3 regions of the Anaerobacillus sp. QJM3NY_17 genome follow, and region 3 is predicted to be linked to each of the others. Evidence: riboswitches for the same ligand, from Rfam matches in the RefSeq annotation. Region 3 holds a riboswitch; each other region holds the start of a gene.
The links. Region 3 has a riboswitch for S-adenosylmethionine ahead of AC0VYV_RS07355 (assimilatory sulfite reductase (NADPH) flavoprotein subunit). Riboswitches for the same ligand answer to the same signal wherever they lie in the genome.
Positions count from the first base shown of each region.

Region 1: it holds a riboswitch for S-adenosylmethionine, as region 3 does, so the genes downstream of both, AC0VYV_RS17765 (methionine ABC transporter ATP-binding protein) here and AC0VYV_RS07355 (assimilatory sulfite reductase (NADPH) flavoprotein subunit) in region 3, are expected to answer to the same signal.
Region 2: it holds a riboswitch for S-adenosylmethionine, as region 3 does, so the genes downstream of both, metX (homoserine O-acetyltransferase MetX) here and AC0VYV_RS07355 (assimilatory sulfite reductase (NADPH) flavoprotein subunit) in region 3, are expected to answer to the same signal.

Region 1 covers NZ_CM149685.1:3,423,964-3,428,548, reverse strand. The annotation lists gene leuC (3-isopropylmalate dehydratase large subunit) at 1-99, shown strand, start outside; gene leuD (3-isopropylmalate dehydratase small subunit) at 115-705, shown strand; gene ilvA (threonine ammonia-lyase) at 702-1,712, shown strand; SAM riboswitch class I at 1,845-1,954, shown strand; gene AC0VYV_RS17765 (methionine ABC transporter ATP-binding protein) at 2,134-3,156, shown strand; gene AC0VYV_RS17760 (methionine ABC transporter permease) at 3,149-3,817, shown strand; gene AC0VYV_RS17755 (MetQ/NlpA family ABC transporter substrate-binding protein) at 3,841-4,585, shown strand, end outside.
Region 2 covers NZ_CM149685.1:3,438,309-3,442,893, reverse strand. The annotation lists gene sigI (RNA polymerase sigma-I factor) at 1-288, shown strand, start outside; gene AC0VYV_RS17830 (anti-sigma factor domain-containing protein) at 310-1,548, shown strand; gene AC0VYV_RS17825 (TlpA disulfide reductase family protein) at 1,624-2,049, opposite strand; SAM riboswitch class I at 2,263-2,373, shown strand; gene metX (homoserine O-acetyltransferase MetX) at 2,524-3,612, shown strand; gene AC0VYV_RS17815 (O-acetylhomoserine aminocarboxypropyltransferase/cysteine synthase family protein) at 3,614-4,585, shown strand, end outside.
Region 3 covers NZ_CM149685.1:1,358,477-1,363,061, forward strand. The annotation lists gene AC0VYV_RS07345 (ABC transporter ATP-binding protein) at 1-739, shown strand, start outside; gene AC0VYV_RS07350 (hypothetical protein) at 795-1,172, shown strand; SAM riboswitch class I at 1,332-1,443, shown strand; gene AC0VYV_RS07355 (assimilatory sulfite reductase (NADPH) flavoprotein subunit) at 1,607-3,430, shown strand; gene cysI (assimilatory sulfite reductase (NADPH) hemoprotein subunit) at 3,455-4,585, shown strand, end outside.

The sequences.
Region 1 (4,585 bases), 2.1 Mb from region 3:
GGCGCTAGAACACATCTTGTCAGCCCAGCAATGGCTGCAGTTGCTGCCATTGAAGGCCGATTTACAGACGCTAGAAAAATAAAACCTCTTGTAGTGTAAAAGGAGTGAGACGTCCTGGAACCGATTAATAAATACAAAGGGATCGTTTATCCCCTTGAGCAGGTTAACGTAGATACAGATCAAATTATTCCGAAGCAATTTTTAAAGAGAATTGAACGGCAAGGCTTTGGTCAGTTTCTTTTTTACAATTGGCGGTTTGATGATGATGGTCAACCGCGTGAAGATTTTAATTTGAACGAACAACAATACCAGCATGCTTCTATTCTAGTGTCGGGTAAAAACTTTGGGTGTGGTTCATCAAGAGAACATGCTCCATGGGCCCTTCTAGATTATGGTTTTCGAATTGTCATTGCGACAAGCTTTGCTGATATCTTTTATAACAACTGTGTAAAAAACGGTATACTTCCTATCGCTCTTGATCAAGAAACGATCTCGGAGCTTTTTCAAAAAGCAAAGGATGGATACGAACTTAGCGTAGACCTAAGTAAACAGCAAGTAATTGATGGAGAAGGACTAAATGCGTCGTTCGAGATCGATCCTTATTGGAAAGAAATGCTGTTAAATGGATGGGATGAAGTATCTCGAACTTTATCTCTCGAAGATAAAATTAAATTATATGAAGAAAAACAACTTGTAGGAGAGTGAATGACGTTGGGAATTACCAGGAGAAATATAACGTTCATGTCGTAAAAGCAATGGAGAATTTGCTGGAAGCCGTCCACAGGACCCCGCTTCAGCAGTCGACAACGCTTAATGATTATACAAATAAAGATGTCTTCATGAAGATGGAAAACCTTCAACGAACGGGTTCCTTCAAACTTCGAGGTGCCTATAACAAAGTTGCGTCGCTAACGGATATTGAGGCAGCGCGAGGGATTGTTGCTGCATCGGCTGGAAACCATGCTCAGGGAGTGGCGCTTTCTGCTAGAGAGCGTGGAATTAAAGCTAAGATTTATATGCCCGTCCATACACCGACAAGCAAAATTGATGCGACGCGATCTTATGGAGCAGAGGTTGTTCTTGAAGGAGAATCGTATAACGAAGCGTTTAGTGGAGCGGATCGTGAGCGTGTTGAGAAAGGGGCCACATTCGTTCATGCTTTCGATGATCCTGAAGTAATGGCAGGACAGGGAACGGTTGCACTCGAAATGATGCAACAATGTCCTGACTTAGATACGATTCTCGTACCTGTTGGAGGTGGAGGATTGTTAGCTGGAATGGCGATGGCGATTAAGTCGTTCTTTCCTCACGTGAAAATCATCGGAGTCCAGGCTTCTGAAGCATCTGCGACATGGAATCGATTTAAAGGTACTGGTCCTCTTGTCCTTCAATCTGTCAAATCGATTGCAGACGGTATTTCTGTGAAAGAAGCTGGAAAATTAACTTTTCCAATTATTGAAGAGCTTGTTGATGATATGCTAACCGTGTCAGAAGAAGAAATTGCTGCAGCGATTGTCTTTATGCTTGAGAGACACAAAACGCTTGTAGAAGGTGCGGGTGCTGCATCGATAGCTGCTGTCTTATGCAAGTCAAATCGTTTAGAAGGTAAGAGAATTGGTGTTGTTGTTAGTGGAGGGAATGCGGATCTTGCGAAAATATCCCTTTATAAACAACTTTCTCAACGAGCGAAAACCATCAGGCGAATAAGCTGATGGTTTTCTAATGGGATTCAAAGTATATATTTTAGATTATTCCGACTTTTTGCTCAGTAATTGACACTCATAAAGTACCATGCTAGAATTCATTTAGCACTTAACCACAGTAAAGTAATAACAACTATATATCTCTTATTCAGAGAGGTGGAGGGACTGGCCCTATGAAGCCCGGCAACCGTCAAACGACTCGTTTGAAAAGGTGCCAATTCCTGCAAAGCGATTGCTTTGAGAAATGAGAGGAAGACATCGATTTATCAAATGCCTTTCTGCTCAAAGCAGAAGGGCATTTTTTTACTTTACTATACAAAGTGATAAGCGAATTAGGCTTCTAAGTGCACAGAAATAAAGAACAAAGGCATGGGACTGAAGTCCTTTTTCAGGTAGCTGATCATGCAAATGCATAAAGGATGTGAGACATGTGATTGAGCTTAAAGGCATTAATAAGACCTTCTTTTCGAAATCCGGGAAGGTGGAAGCCGTTAAGGATGTTAACCTTGAAGTCAAAAAAGGCGAAATATTTGGTGTTATTGGCTACAGTGGTGCTGGGAAAAGTACGCTAATTCGAATGCTTAACCTTCTTGAGAGACCTACTGATGGGACAGTCACAGTAGCTGGTAATAATCTATCTTCTCTTAATGGGAAAGATCTTCGTGCAGCAAGACAGGAAATCGGTATGATTTTCCAGCATTTTAATATTCTCTGGTCAAGAACGGTACGTGATAACATCGCCTTTCCTCTTGAAATATCAGGTGTTCCGAAAGAAAAGAGAATGAAGCGTGTTGATGAATTAATTAACCTTGTTGGACTCGAAGGTAGGGAAGGAGCTTATCCTTCACAGCTAAGTGGTGGACAAAAGCAGCGAGTGGGTATTGCGAGAGCACTTGCTAACAATCCAAAGGTTTTGCTTTGTGATGAAGCTACTTCTGCTTTAGATCCTAAAACGACGGATAGCATTCTAGAACTTCTGACTGAAATTAATCAGAAACTTGGCCTAACGATTGTCCTCATCACGCATGAAATGCACGTCATACGCAAAATTTGCCATCGTGTAGCCGTTATGGAGAATGGACGAGTAGTGGAGAATGGTTCTGTCCTTGAAGTTTTCCACCATCCACAGGAAGAGATTACGAAAGACTTTGTTAATCAGCTAAGCGAGCCTGAAGAAATGAAGGAATCGATTGCACATCTGGCAACGAGTCAGGATGGAGAACTTGTTCAGTTTACCTTTGTGAAAGGAAAAACAGGTTCACCACTTGTGACAGAGTTGATTCGTGAATTTGATGTGGAAGTCAACATTATTCAAGGGAAGATTTCTCATACACAGGATGGTCCTTATGGAAAACTTTCTGTGTTCCTTAAAGGGGAACCAGTTGTGGTAGAAAAGGCCTTGAATTATGTGCAGGCCCAAGGTGTTAAAGCGGAGGTGATTACGAATGACTGAATCGTTATTTCCTAACGTCAGGTGGGAATCTATGTGGGAAGCCACTCTACAAACAGCGTACATGACGGCAATTTCGGTTCTGGCAACGTTTATTCTCGGAATCCTCCTTGGTTTATTGTTGTTTCTAACAGGTAGAGGGAACATATGGGAAAACAAATTTGTGAATAGTATTATTGCCGGAGTCGTGAACTTATTTCGCTCCATACCATTTATCATTTTGATTATCTTGCTGATCCCTCTTTCGGTTTACATTATAGGGACGATGCTAGGTGCTAATGCTGCCCTTCCAGCCCTTATTGCAGGAGCAGCGCCATTTTATGCGAGGATGGTTGAAATTGCTTTACGTGAAGTAGATAAAGGGGTCATTGAAGCTTCTCAGTCAATGGGAGCATCCAATGGTTCGATTATTTTTAAAGTGCTTCTACCAGAAGCAATGCCAGCCCTTATTTCAGGGATTACTGTGACGGCGATAGCTCTTGTAAGCTACACCGCTATGGCTGGTGTTGTAGGCGCAGGGGGTCTCGGAAACCTAGCTTATCTTGAAGGTTTCCAAAGGAATAATCCTGATGTGACACTTGTTGCAACAGTATTGATATTAGTAATTGTTGCGATTCTTCAGGTTTGTGGAGACATTGCAACACGAGTAATAGACAAAAGATAATGAGGAGAAAAGGAGAGATTATGATGAAAAAGTTTTTATCGCTAATCGTAGTTCTTGCTCTTGCAGTGCTTGCTGCGTGTGGGAATAATGGCGGAAGCAGCGAAGGTTCTGGTGACGGTGAAGATTCGAAGAAAATCGTAGTAGGTGCCTCAAACATCCCCCATGCTGAAATTCTTGAAGAAGCTAAGCCGATGTTAGAGGAAAAAGGAATAGAGCTTGAAATTAAAACATTCCAGGATTATATTCTACCTAATAAGACGCTTGCAAATGGTGAATTAGATGCAAACTATTTCCAAACAATTCCTTATATGGACTTGCAAATGGAAGAAAACGATAATTATGACTTCGTGAATGCTGGAGGCATTCATATCGAGCCAATCGGTGTTTACTCTCAGGATTACAAGAGCTTAGATGAGTTTCCTGATGGTGCTCAGATCATAATGAGTAACTCTGTTTCTGACCATGGACGTATGCTCTCATTACTTGAAGCACAGGGTCTTATCACATTAAAAGAAGGCGTAAAGGCTTCAGATGCAACGGTTGAAGATATTGCTGAAAACCCTAAGAATATTGATTTCAAAACAGATGTTGAGGCTTCACTGCTTCCGCAGATTTACCAGCAAGGTGAAGGTGATGCAGTGATGATCAATACAAACTATGCGATTGATGCAGGACTTAATCCTCAAGAAGATGCCATCGCACTTGAAGATTCAGACTCACCATATGTGAATGTGATTACAGTAAACAAAGGTGACGAAGACAATGAAG
Region 2 (4,585 bases), 2.1 Mb from region 3:
GAATACGAACAATTGTTGAAGAAATTTAGCATTACGTTTAAAGTTCTGAGCAAAAACTGTCCTAAACATATTGATGCAAGAGAAAATGCAAAGATGATTGCGCAATTGATTGCTCAAGATGACATTCTTTCAAGTTATTTGCTAGAAAAAAAGCAGCTCCCTATAAAAGATTTGCTAGCGCTCGTTACATGCAGTCGAAAAACGATTGAACGTAATCGAAAGTATATAATAGCAGTGGCGTTAATTCATCTGGGTGGATTTAATGCGCTGAAATCATATATACAGTAGTTGAATTAAGGGGGCCAGGGGATGAAAAATGGGGTCATAATGGACATTCGTGGACGTAAAGCGGTTGTATTAACACCCGATGGGGAGTTTACTACGATCAATTTGAAGCGAAATCATACGTTAACAATCGGCTCTGAAATTAAACTTACACCAAAACCATTAAACAAGAAAAAAGGTTATTTTACCCCCTCTATGCCCACCCTGGCCGGTATGGCAGCAATTTTGTTATTAGTTGTAATCGTGACAGGTGTGATTCCTGTTAGACAAAATGACGCAGTTGCGGCCTATGTAAGCTTTGATATCAATCCAAGTATTGAGGTTGGAGTCAACTCCGACCTTGAAGTTGTTCAATATCAAGCGTGGAATTCGGACGGTGAAGGGTTAAACTTAGATCAAGAGGTAACGAACATGCCTCTAAGCGAATTTGGAGGGCTCCTAGTCTCGAAACTCGACAAAGAGGGGTATCTAACAGAAGATAGAAAACTGCTTATTGTCGCCTCAAATGTAGAGAAGAAAGAGCGTTATCAGGCGATTAAGGATCAGCTTGAGAATACGATTCAAGGAATAGAACAGAATGAAGCATTAGTCAATCAAGCAGTTGCTATTACAACCATACTTGATACTGACTATAGTACTCGAGCAAAAGCTATAGAAAATGGGATAACACCAGGAAAATATATGACTTATCTTGCTGCTGTTGATCGGGGAGCTACGTTATCAATAGAGGATGTACGGAATTTGTCTGTCAAAAACATGGATGAATTAGAGACCGAAAGCATGACCGCAGTGGAATCAAAGTCGAAAGATCGCTCTTTGGAGCTAGAAGATTCTGTCGTCCAGTTGAACGATAAGACGGTACCTAATCAGAATCGAGAAGATAGTGATTTAGTTCTTCAGGAGCCTGAGCAAAGCTCTTCTGATAAGGTTGAAAAGGTGGAGAAAGAACAAAAGGACACGCCTTCAGAACAAGAAACCAGCCCGTCAGATCAAACTGAAGACTCTAAAGATAACAACAAAGTGCAAAAAGATAAAATAGAGAAAAACGAAGACAAATCTAATTCTATAATAGCTAAAGAACAAGACAAAGAAAAAAAGAAAGCTGAAAAAGTAAACGAGAAAATAGAGAAATCTCAGGAAAAATCGGATAAAAAAATAGAAAAAGCTCAAGAAAAAGAGGATAAAAAGGACAAAAAGAAAGACGAAAAGCAGGATAAAGACAAGAAAGACAAGAAAGACAAGAAAGATAAAAAAGACAAATAACGCAACATGCTATTATTTATTTTATTTTCATTATTTTAAGCCAGAGGGATCCCTCTGGCTTTTTTTATGGTGTGTTTATTTTGATGTCATGATGTCGGGCAATGCCTTTGCGATATCAAGAAATGATGATTTGTCATCAAACACATGTGCGATTTGATGATCTTGATTAAGCAATACAGTTGTTGGGACACCTGTACAACCAAATTTGTCGTAAGTTTCTCGTCCACTGTCTTGTAAAACGAGGAAAGGAAGATTGTTTTTGATCGTGAAATCTTTACCGGCTTCTTCTGACCGTTCACGACCTGTCACGTTAATTGTTAAGAATGCTAATGTATCAGTATCTGCATGCTGGTAGAACTGTTCTTTCATCGGTAAATCTTTCATACAATCGGGGCACCAGGAAGCCCAGAATGTAATCATAACTGGTTTCCCCCTGAAGTCCGTTAAGCTGATGATTTCTCCGCTTTGTACTTCTTCTAACGCAAAGGACGGCGCTTGCACTATCAATCACCTCTTCAAAATTATTCTAAGGCTACTTTATCAAAAATTCGATTCTAATCAAACTTAATACACTGTAGGCTCTGTTTCACGATAATTTGGATTAACTTAGACATTCTTTAAAAAAATGAAAAGAATGATAATTCCGAAAAAGTGTTTGACACTAATGCGCCACCTTGCTAAAATAAACTCAATTAAACAAAAACAAAATATTCTTACTTATCTAGAGAGGCGGAGGGACTGGCCCTATGAAGCCCGGCAACCGTCAAACCAATTGTGGTTTGAAAAGGTGCCAAATCCTGCAGGAGAAATCCTGAAAGATAAGCGGAGCTGATGAATAAATCAAGCCTCTCTGTCTTTCGGAGAGGTTTTTTTATATTGAAGCGACGTTTTCTTATAGCATTGGTTCTAGATTTATGGCTCATTATTATAGCCTTAATGAATAAAGACGGATTGCTCGAAAGGGGTGATAGGGGTTTGGAAAGTGAGACGAGATACGAAGCTCAGAACGTATTGATTGGATCGTTCACACTTGAGTCGGGCGAGACGCTACATGAAGTAGAACTCGCTTATGAACGCGTTGGACCAGAAGACGCTCCCGTTATTCTTGTCTGTCATGCATTAACAGGAAATCAATATACAATTGGTGATTCGGAGCCCGGCTGGTGGAAAGGATTAATAGGAAAGGATGGCTATATCGATACTTCCGAATTTCAAGTTATAACGTTTAACGTTCTTGGAGGATGTAACGGTTCTACAGGACCGCTATCGATTAATCCAGTCACCAGAGAACAGTATAAAGCGGACTTCCCATTTGTTTCAGTGAGAGATATGGTGCACTCACAGAAAAAGGCACTTGAAGTGTTAGGTATCGATCACCTTCATGCTGTGATTGGTGGATCACTTGGAGGAATGCAGGTTCTTGAATGGGGTGCCCTTTACCCAGATGGAATGGAGCATCTGATTCCACTTGCAGTAACTCCAAGCTTAAATACGTATGGAATAGCTTATAACGCGATTTCTAGATTTGCTATTACAAACGATCCTGATTGGAAGGATGGATACTACGATCCTCATCACCAGCCAACATCGGGGCTTGCAACTGCAAGAATGATCGGTATGATTTCTTATCGGACAGATGAAATGTTTCAAAAAAAATTCGGTCGAGCGGCGATCGAAACTTCAGAAGAAAATCATAAAGAAGCACAGTACGAAGTGGAATCTTATTTACACTATCAAGGAAATAAGCTTGTAAGCCGATTTGATGCAAATAGCTATTTGTATTTATTAAGGGCAATGGACACACATGATATTAGTAAAGGGCGAGGTAATCTTATATCCATCATCAAGAACATTAAAGCGAGCATTCTTGCTATTGGATTTAAAGGGGATTTAATCTATCCTCCAGAAGATTTAGAAAAATTGTTTGCTCAAGCTCATTCTTCTCCGTTTTATTTAATCAACACGAAATTTGGTCATGATGGATTTCTCGTTGAGTTTGATAAATGGGGACCGCTTATAAAGGAACAAGTAACATTAACTAAAAATATCGAAGGAGTGAAGTGAAATGGCAGAGAAAAAATATAATTTGGAGACAATTGGAATTCATGGAGGTTTACAAGCTGATCCAGCTACAGGCGCAAGGGCTCTACCGATTTATCAATCGAATGCTTATCGATTTAATAATACTGATCACGCAGCCGATTTATTTGCCTTAAAGGAAGAAGGGTTTATCTATTCGCGCATCGGCAACCCTACAGTCGGTACACTTGAAGAACGTATTGCTCAACTAGAAGGTGGTGTTGGAGCACTAGCTCTTGCAAGTGGTATGGCTGCCATTACAACTGCCATTCTAAATGTAGCCAATAGCGGAGACGAAATTGTATCTGCTTCGACTTTATACGGTGGAACGTATAACCTCTTTTCTGCTACACTTCCGAAATACGGAATAAAGACCAATTTTGTTGATCCAGAAGATCTGGAATCATTTAAATCAGCCATTACTCCAAATACGAAAGCTATTTTTGCAGAAACGATAGGCAACCCGGGTCTACATGTATTAGATATTGAAAAAGTAGCAGATATTGCACATGAAGCTGGAATCCCACTTATTATAGACAATACATTTGCTACTCCGTATCTTTGTAGACCAATTGAGCATGGAGCAGATATCGTCGTTCATTCCGCCACAAAATGGCTTGGCGGAAACGGGTCCACAATGGGAGGGATTATTGTCGATGGTGGTAAATTTGATTGGAATTCACCTAAGTTCCCGGGCTTCACCGAACCCGATCACACGTACCATGGCATAGTATTCGCAGAAGCGCTACCCGAAGCCGCGTATATCGTGAAAGCAAGGGTCCAGCTCCTAAGAGATACAGGTGCTGCGCTTAGTCCATTTAACGCTTTTCAAATTGCCCTAGGTGTAGAAACACTCCATGTTCGTATGAAAGAGCACATTGCAAATACTCGAAAAATCGTTTCTTACTTAAAAGATCATCCGGCAGTTGAGTGGGTGAGCTATCCTGAAGATGAGGAT
Region 3 (4,585 bases):
GAAAGGCCAGCATCAGGCCATTATCGGATTAAATGGATCAGGTAAAACGACACTACTTCAGTTAATTCACGGCTCGATCTGGCCACTGCTTCGCTATGATCCCGTCGTTGAAGTATTGGGGTATCGTCTTGGAAAAACTGATTTGAGTGAACTTAGAAAATCTATTGGCTGGGTGAGCAACGCTTTCACTGAGCGTATCTCTCCGATGCAGGAAGTGACAGATGTTGTGATTAGCGGGAAGTTTGCCTCAGCTGGACTTTATGAGCAGGTGACGGAACAGGAAGAATCGCAAGCGATGAAGATGATGCAGGAATGGGGGATTGCTCATTTACGCGGTAAACCTTTTCGAATTTGCTCTCAAGGTGAGAAGCAGAAAGTCCTGATAGCGAGAGCTTTGATGTCTTCGCCAAAGCTTCTTATTCTAGATGAACCGTGCAACGGACTTGATCTGTATTCACGCGAACAGTTATTAGCTCAGGTTGAACGCCTTGGAAAAGAGGAAGAGGGTCCAACCATATTGTATATCACTCATCATATTGAGGAGATTTGTCCCGTATTCACTCACGCTATGATTATGGAAAATGGTCGAATTGCAGTGAATGGCAAGAAGAAAGATGTGTTAACAGCTGAACATCTTAGTAAAAGTATGGGCGTCCCTTTAGAAGTGACGTGGAACAGAGAGCGACCTTGGGTTCAGGTGATTTCAAATGAGATGAAGCCAGCTTATCCATCTGCATAAGGACCGTGTATCTCAAAAATGGCCAAATTCGTTCATCGTCAAAAGGAGGTATGTATTGAAGGATTTTGCTTCGCTAACCCATAAAGAAATTGCGATTCGATATACGGTATTGACGCTGTTTCTATCGTCTACCATTTTTATAGTGAGTTACGACCTTCCACTCTGGGCGTATGTCATATGCATGCTTCTATCGATATTTGGTATTGCGGTGAACTTGTTGAAATGGAAACGTGGGAAAAAAGTTAACGTCACATTTAAAGATCATGTCATTCGCTCCTGCGTTTTTTCTTTCATAGCTTTTCTCTTGTTGGTGCTGCCTTTTGACTACTCCAGTTGGTTGATGATTCTTATGATTCTATCTCTTGTCATGGCGAATACGATTGATTTCATGCGCATGCGGAATAGGATACAAGAGGGACAACGGCAGGGATAAAAGACCTGAATCATTTGGATTATTTTTCATGAAGATGGCTGGTGTTATCGCCATTTAGTTAATTGAATGATGATAATTTTCTAATAATATATTGACTTTTATTCGATCTCGAGATAACATTTGAACCAATCATTGTCATATACAATTTGATAGCAACATTTCTTATCAAGAGAGGTGGAGGGACTGGCCCTATGAAGCTTCGGCAACCGATGAGATGATCCTTCATCTCATACTGTGCCAAATCCAGCAGGTTTATCCTGAAAGATAAGAAGACTGGCTTCGTACTTACAAACCTTTCTTCTTATGTTTTGAGAAGAGAGGTTTTTTGTGTTGAATGGGTTAGGGGGAATGCAGACGAATTAATTTGCTATTAATTCCGAGTAAACTACTTTAATTACATTGAATTAAATTTGAGTATTGTGAGGTGGATAGTATTGCAGTTACAGGTTGTGAATAGCCCTTTTGACAAAGAACAAACGGAGCTTTTAAATCGTCTCTTACCAACATTAAATGAGACGCAGAAAATATGGCTGAGCGGATACCTTTCCGTACCAGGTAGCTCTGAAGCTGCGGCAGCTACTGAGACGGTTGCTCAAGGTGTTTCTGCTTCAGAAGCATTCTCTAAACAAGAAGCAAAAACACGTGAGCTTACGATTCTCTATGGCTCACATACTGGCAATTGTCAGTCACTAGCGGAATCTTTCTTTGAGCGATTGGAAAACGAGAAATACAACGTTACCCTTTCATCGCTTGATGATTTTAAGCCAAAGTCGCTTAAAAAAGTAGAAGATTTATTATTGATTACAAGCACCCACGGAGATGGCGATCCTCCTGATAATGCGTTAAGCTTCCATGACTTTGTTCAAAGTAAGAGAGCCCCTGAATTAAATGGTCTCAGATTCTCAGTCTTATCACTTGGTGATAGCTCCTATGAATTTTTCTGCCAAACCGGGAAAGATTTTGACAAGCGCTTTGAAGAATTAGGTGCAACAAGGCTCTATCCTCGTGTAGATTGTGATCTTGATTTCGAAGAGCCGGCAGAAGAGTGGTTCGAAGGCGTGACGGGAGTATTGAAAGAAGATCAGTCTACGAGAGAATCGACTTCTGAAACAAAACCTGATGAGTCGAATCAGACGTATTCCAGAACGAATCCATTCAAAGCCGAAATTCTTGAGAATGTTAATTTGAATGGACGTGGATCGAATAAAGAAACACGGCACATTGAGCTTGATCTTGAAGGATCGAACCTTGATTATGAGCCGGGTGATAGCCTTGGTATTTACCCGGAGAATGATACTGCTCTTGTCCGTCAGCTAATCGATGAACTGAACTGGAAGCGAGAAGAACAGGTTATGGTGAACAAAAAGGGTGACGTTCAGCCACTTGAAGAAGCTTTAACGAAAACATATGAGATTACGAGTCTCACAAAGCCATTGCTCAAGAAGATTGCAGAGCTGACATCAAGTTTTGAGCTTAAGCGCATGGTTGAAGCGGAAGGCGAAGAACTAAGAACATACCTTTACGGTAGAGATTTAATTGATTTGGTGAAGGACTACGGACCGTGGACCGTCTCGGCACAGGAGTTTGTAAACGTTCTGCGCAAAATTCCGGTTCGTCTTTATTCGATCGCAAGCAGTTCAAAGGCAAATCCAGATGAAGTTCATCTCACAATTGGGGCACTAAGGTATGATGCACATGGTCGAGCTCGTACGGGCGTATGCTCTGGCCAATGCGCAGAGCGCTCACAAGCGGGGGTTACACTCCCAGTATATGTGCAGCGAAATCAAAACTTTAGACTTCCGGATCATCCTGACACCCCTATCATTATGATAGGCGCAGGTACTGGCGTAGCGCCGTACCGGGCATTCTTACAAGAGCGAGAAGAAAGTGGCGCAAGTGGAGAAACGTGGCTATTCTTTGGTGAACAGCATTTTGTCACAGACTTTCTTTATCAAGTCGAATGGCAGAAGTGGTTGAAAGATGGGGTGCTTTCTCGTATGGACGTGGCGTTTTCTCGTGATTCAGAAGAGAAAGTGTATGTTCAGCACCGCATGCTCGAGCGAAGTAAAGAACTATACGAGTGGCTGCAAGAGGGTGCGCACGTCTACGTATGTGGAGATGAAAAGTATATGGCAAAAGACGTTCACGTGGCACTCGTTAACATCTTAGAGCAACAGGGGAATTTCAGTGAGTCAGAAGCAGAAGCTTATCTTGCAGATCTACGTAACGCGAAACGCTACCAGCGCGATGTGTACTAAGCGCATCAGGGAAGGAGATTGATCATGTCGAAAAAGACGGTAACAGAAGACGGCAAACCGAGTGAAATGGAGAAAATCAAAGACGAAAGTGATTACTTACGCGGATCGCTTGTGAAAAGCTTTGCGGATCCCATCACCGCTTCCATCCCAGACGCAGATACAAAACTATTAAAATTTCATGGGAGCTATATGCAAGATGATCGCGATATTCGTCAGGAGCGAAAACAGCAGAAGCTTGAACCAGCTTATCAGTTTATGGTTCGAGTGCGACTACCTGGTGGAGTAGCTAACCCAGAGCAATGGCTAGTAATGGATGATCTTGCGAATCAATACGGAAATGGGACGTTAAAGCTAACGACGCGCCAAACGTTCCAAATGCATGGGATCTTAAAGTGGAATATGAAAAAAAGCATTCAGGCAATGGACCAGGTTCTGATGGATTCTCTTGCGGCATGCGGTGACGTGAATCGGAATGTGATGTGTAATGCCAATCCCTATCAATCGGATATTCATGCCGAGGTGCATGGATGGGCACGGAAGTTAAGCGATGATCTCTTACCGAGAACGAGAGCGTACCATGAAATCTGGTTAGATGAAGAAAAAGTGCTTGATCGAAAAGAAGAGGAAATTGAGCCGATGTATGGCCCACATTACTTGCCAAGAAAGTTTAAGATTGGGGTCGCTGTCCCTCCATCAAACGATGTGGATATTTTCTCACAAGATCTTGGCTTTATTGCGATTCTTGAAGATGGCAAGCTACAAGGATTTAATGTCGCGGTAGGCGGCGGCATGGGTATGACGCATGGAGACACAAGTACGTATCCTCAGCTATCCCGAATGATTGGATTTTGTACACCCGAAAAGATTGTTGATGTTGCTGAGAAAATCATTACAATTCAGCGGGATTATGGCAATCGGTCAGAGCGGAAGAACGCTCGTTTCAAATATACGATCGATCGAAGAGGACTCGACTGGGTTCGGAACGAATTGAATAATAGACTGGGCTATGAACTAGAAGAAGCTCGTTCTTATCACTTCGATCATAATGGTGATCGCTATGGATGGGTGAAGGGTGACGGCAAATGGCATTTAACGCTCTTTATCCAAAATGGTCGTATTGTGGATTTAGAAGATTATCAGATTATGACAGGGCTT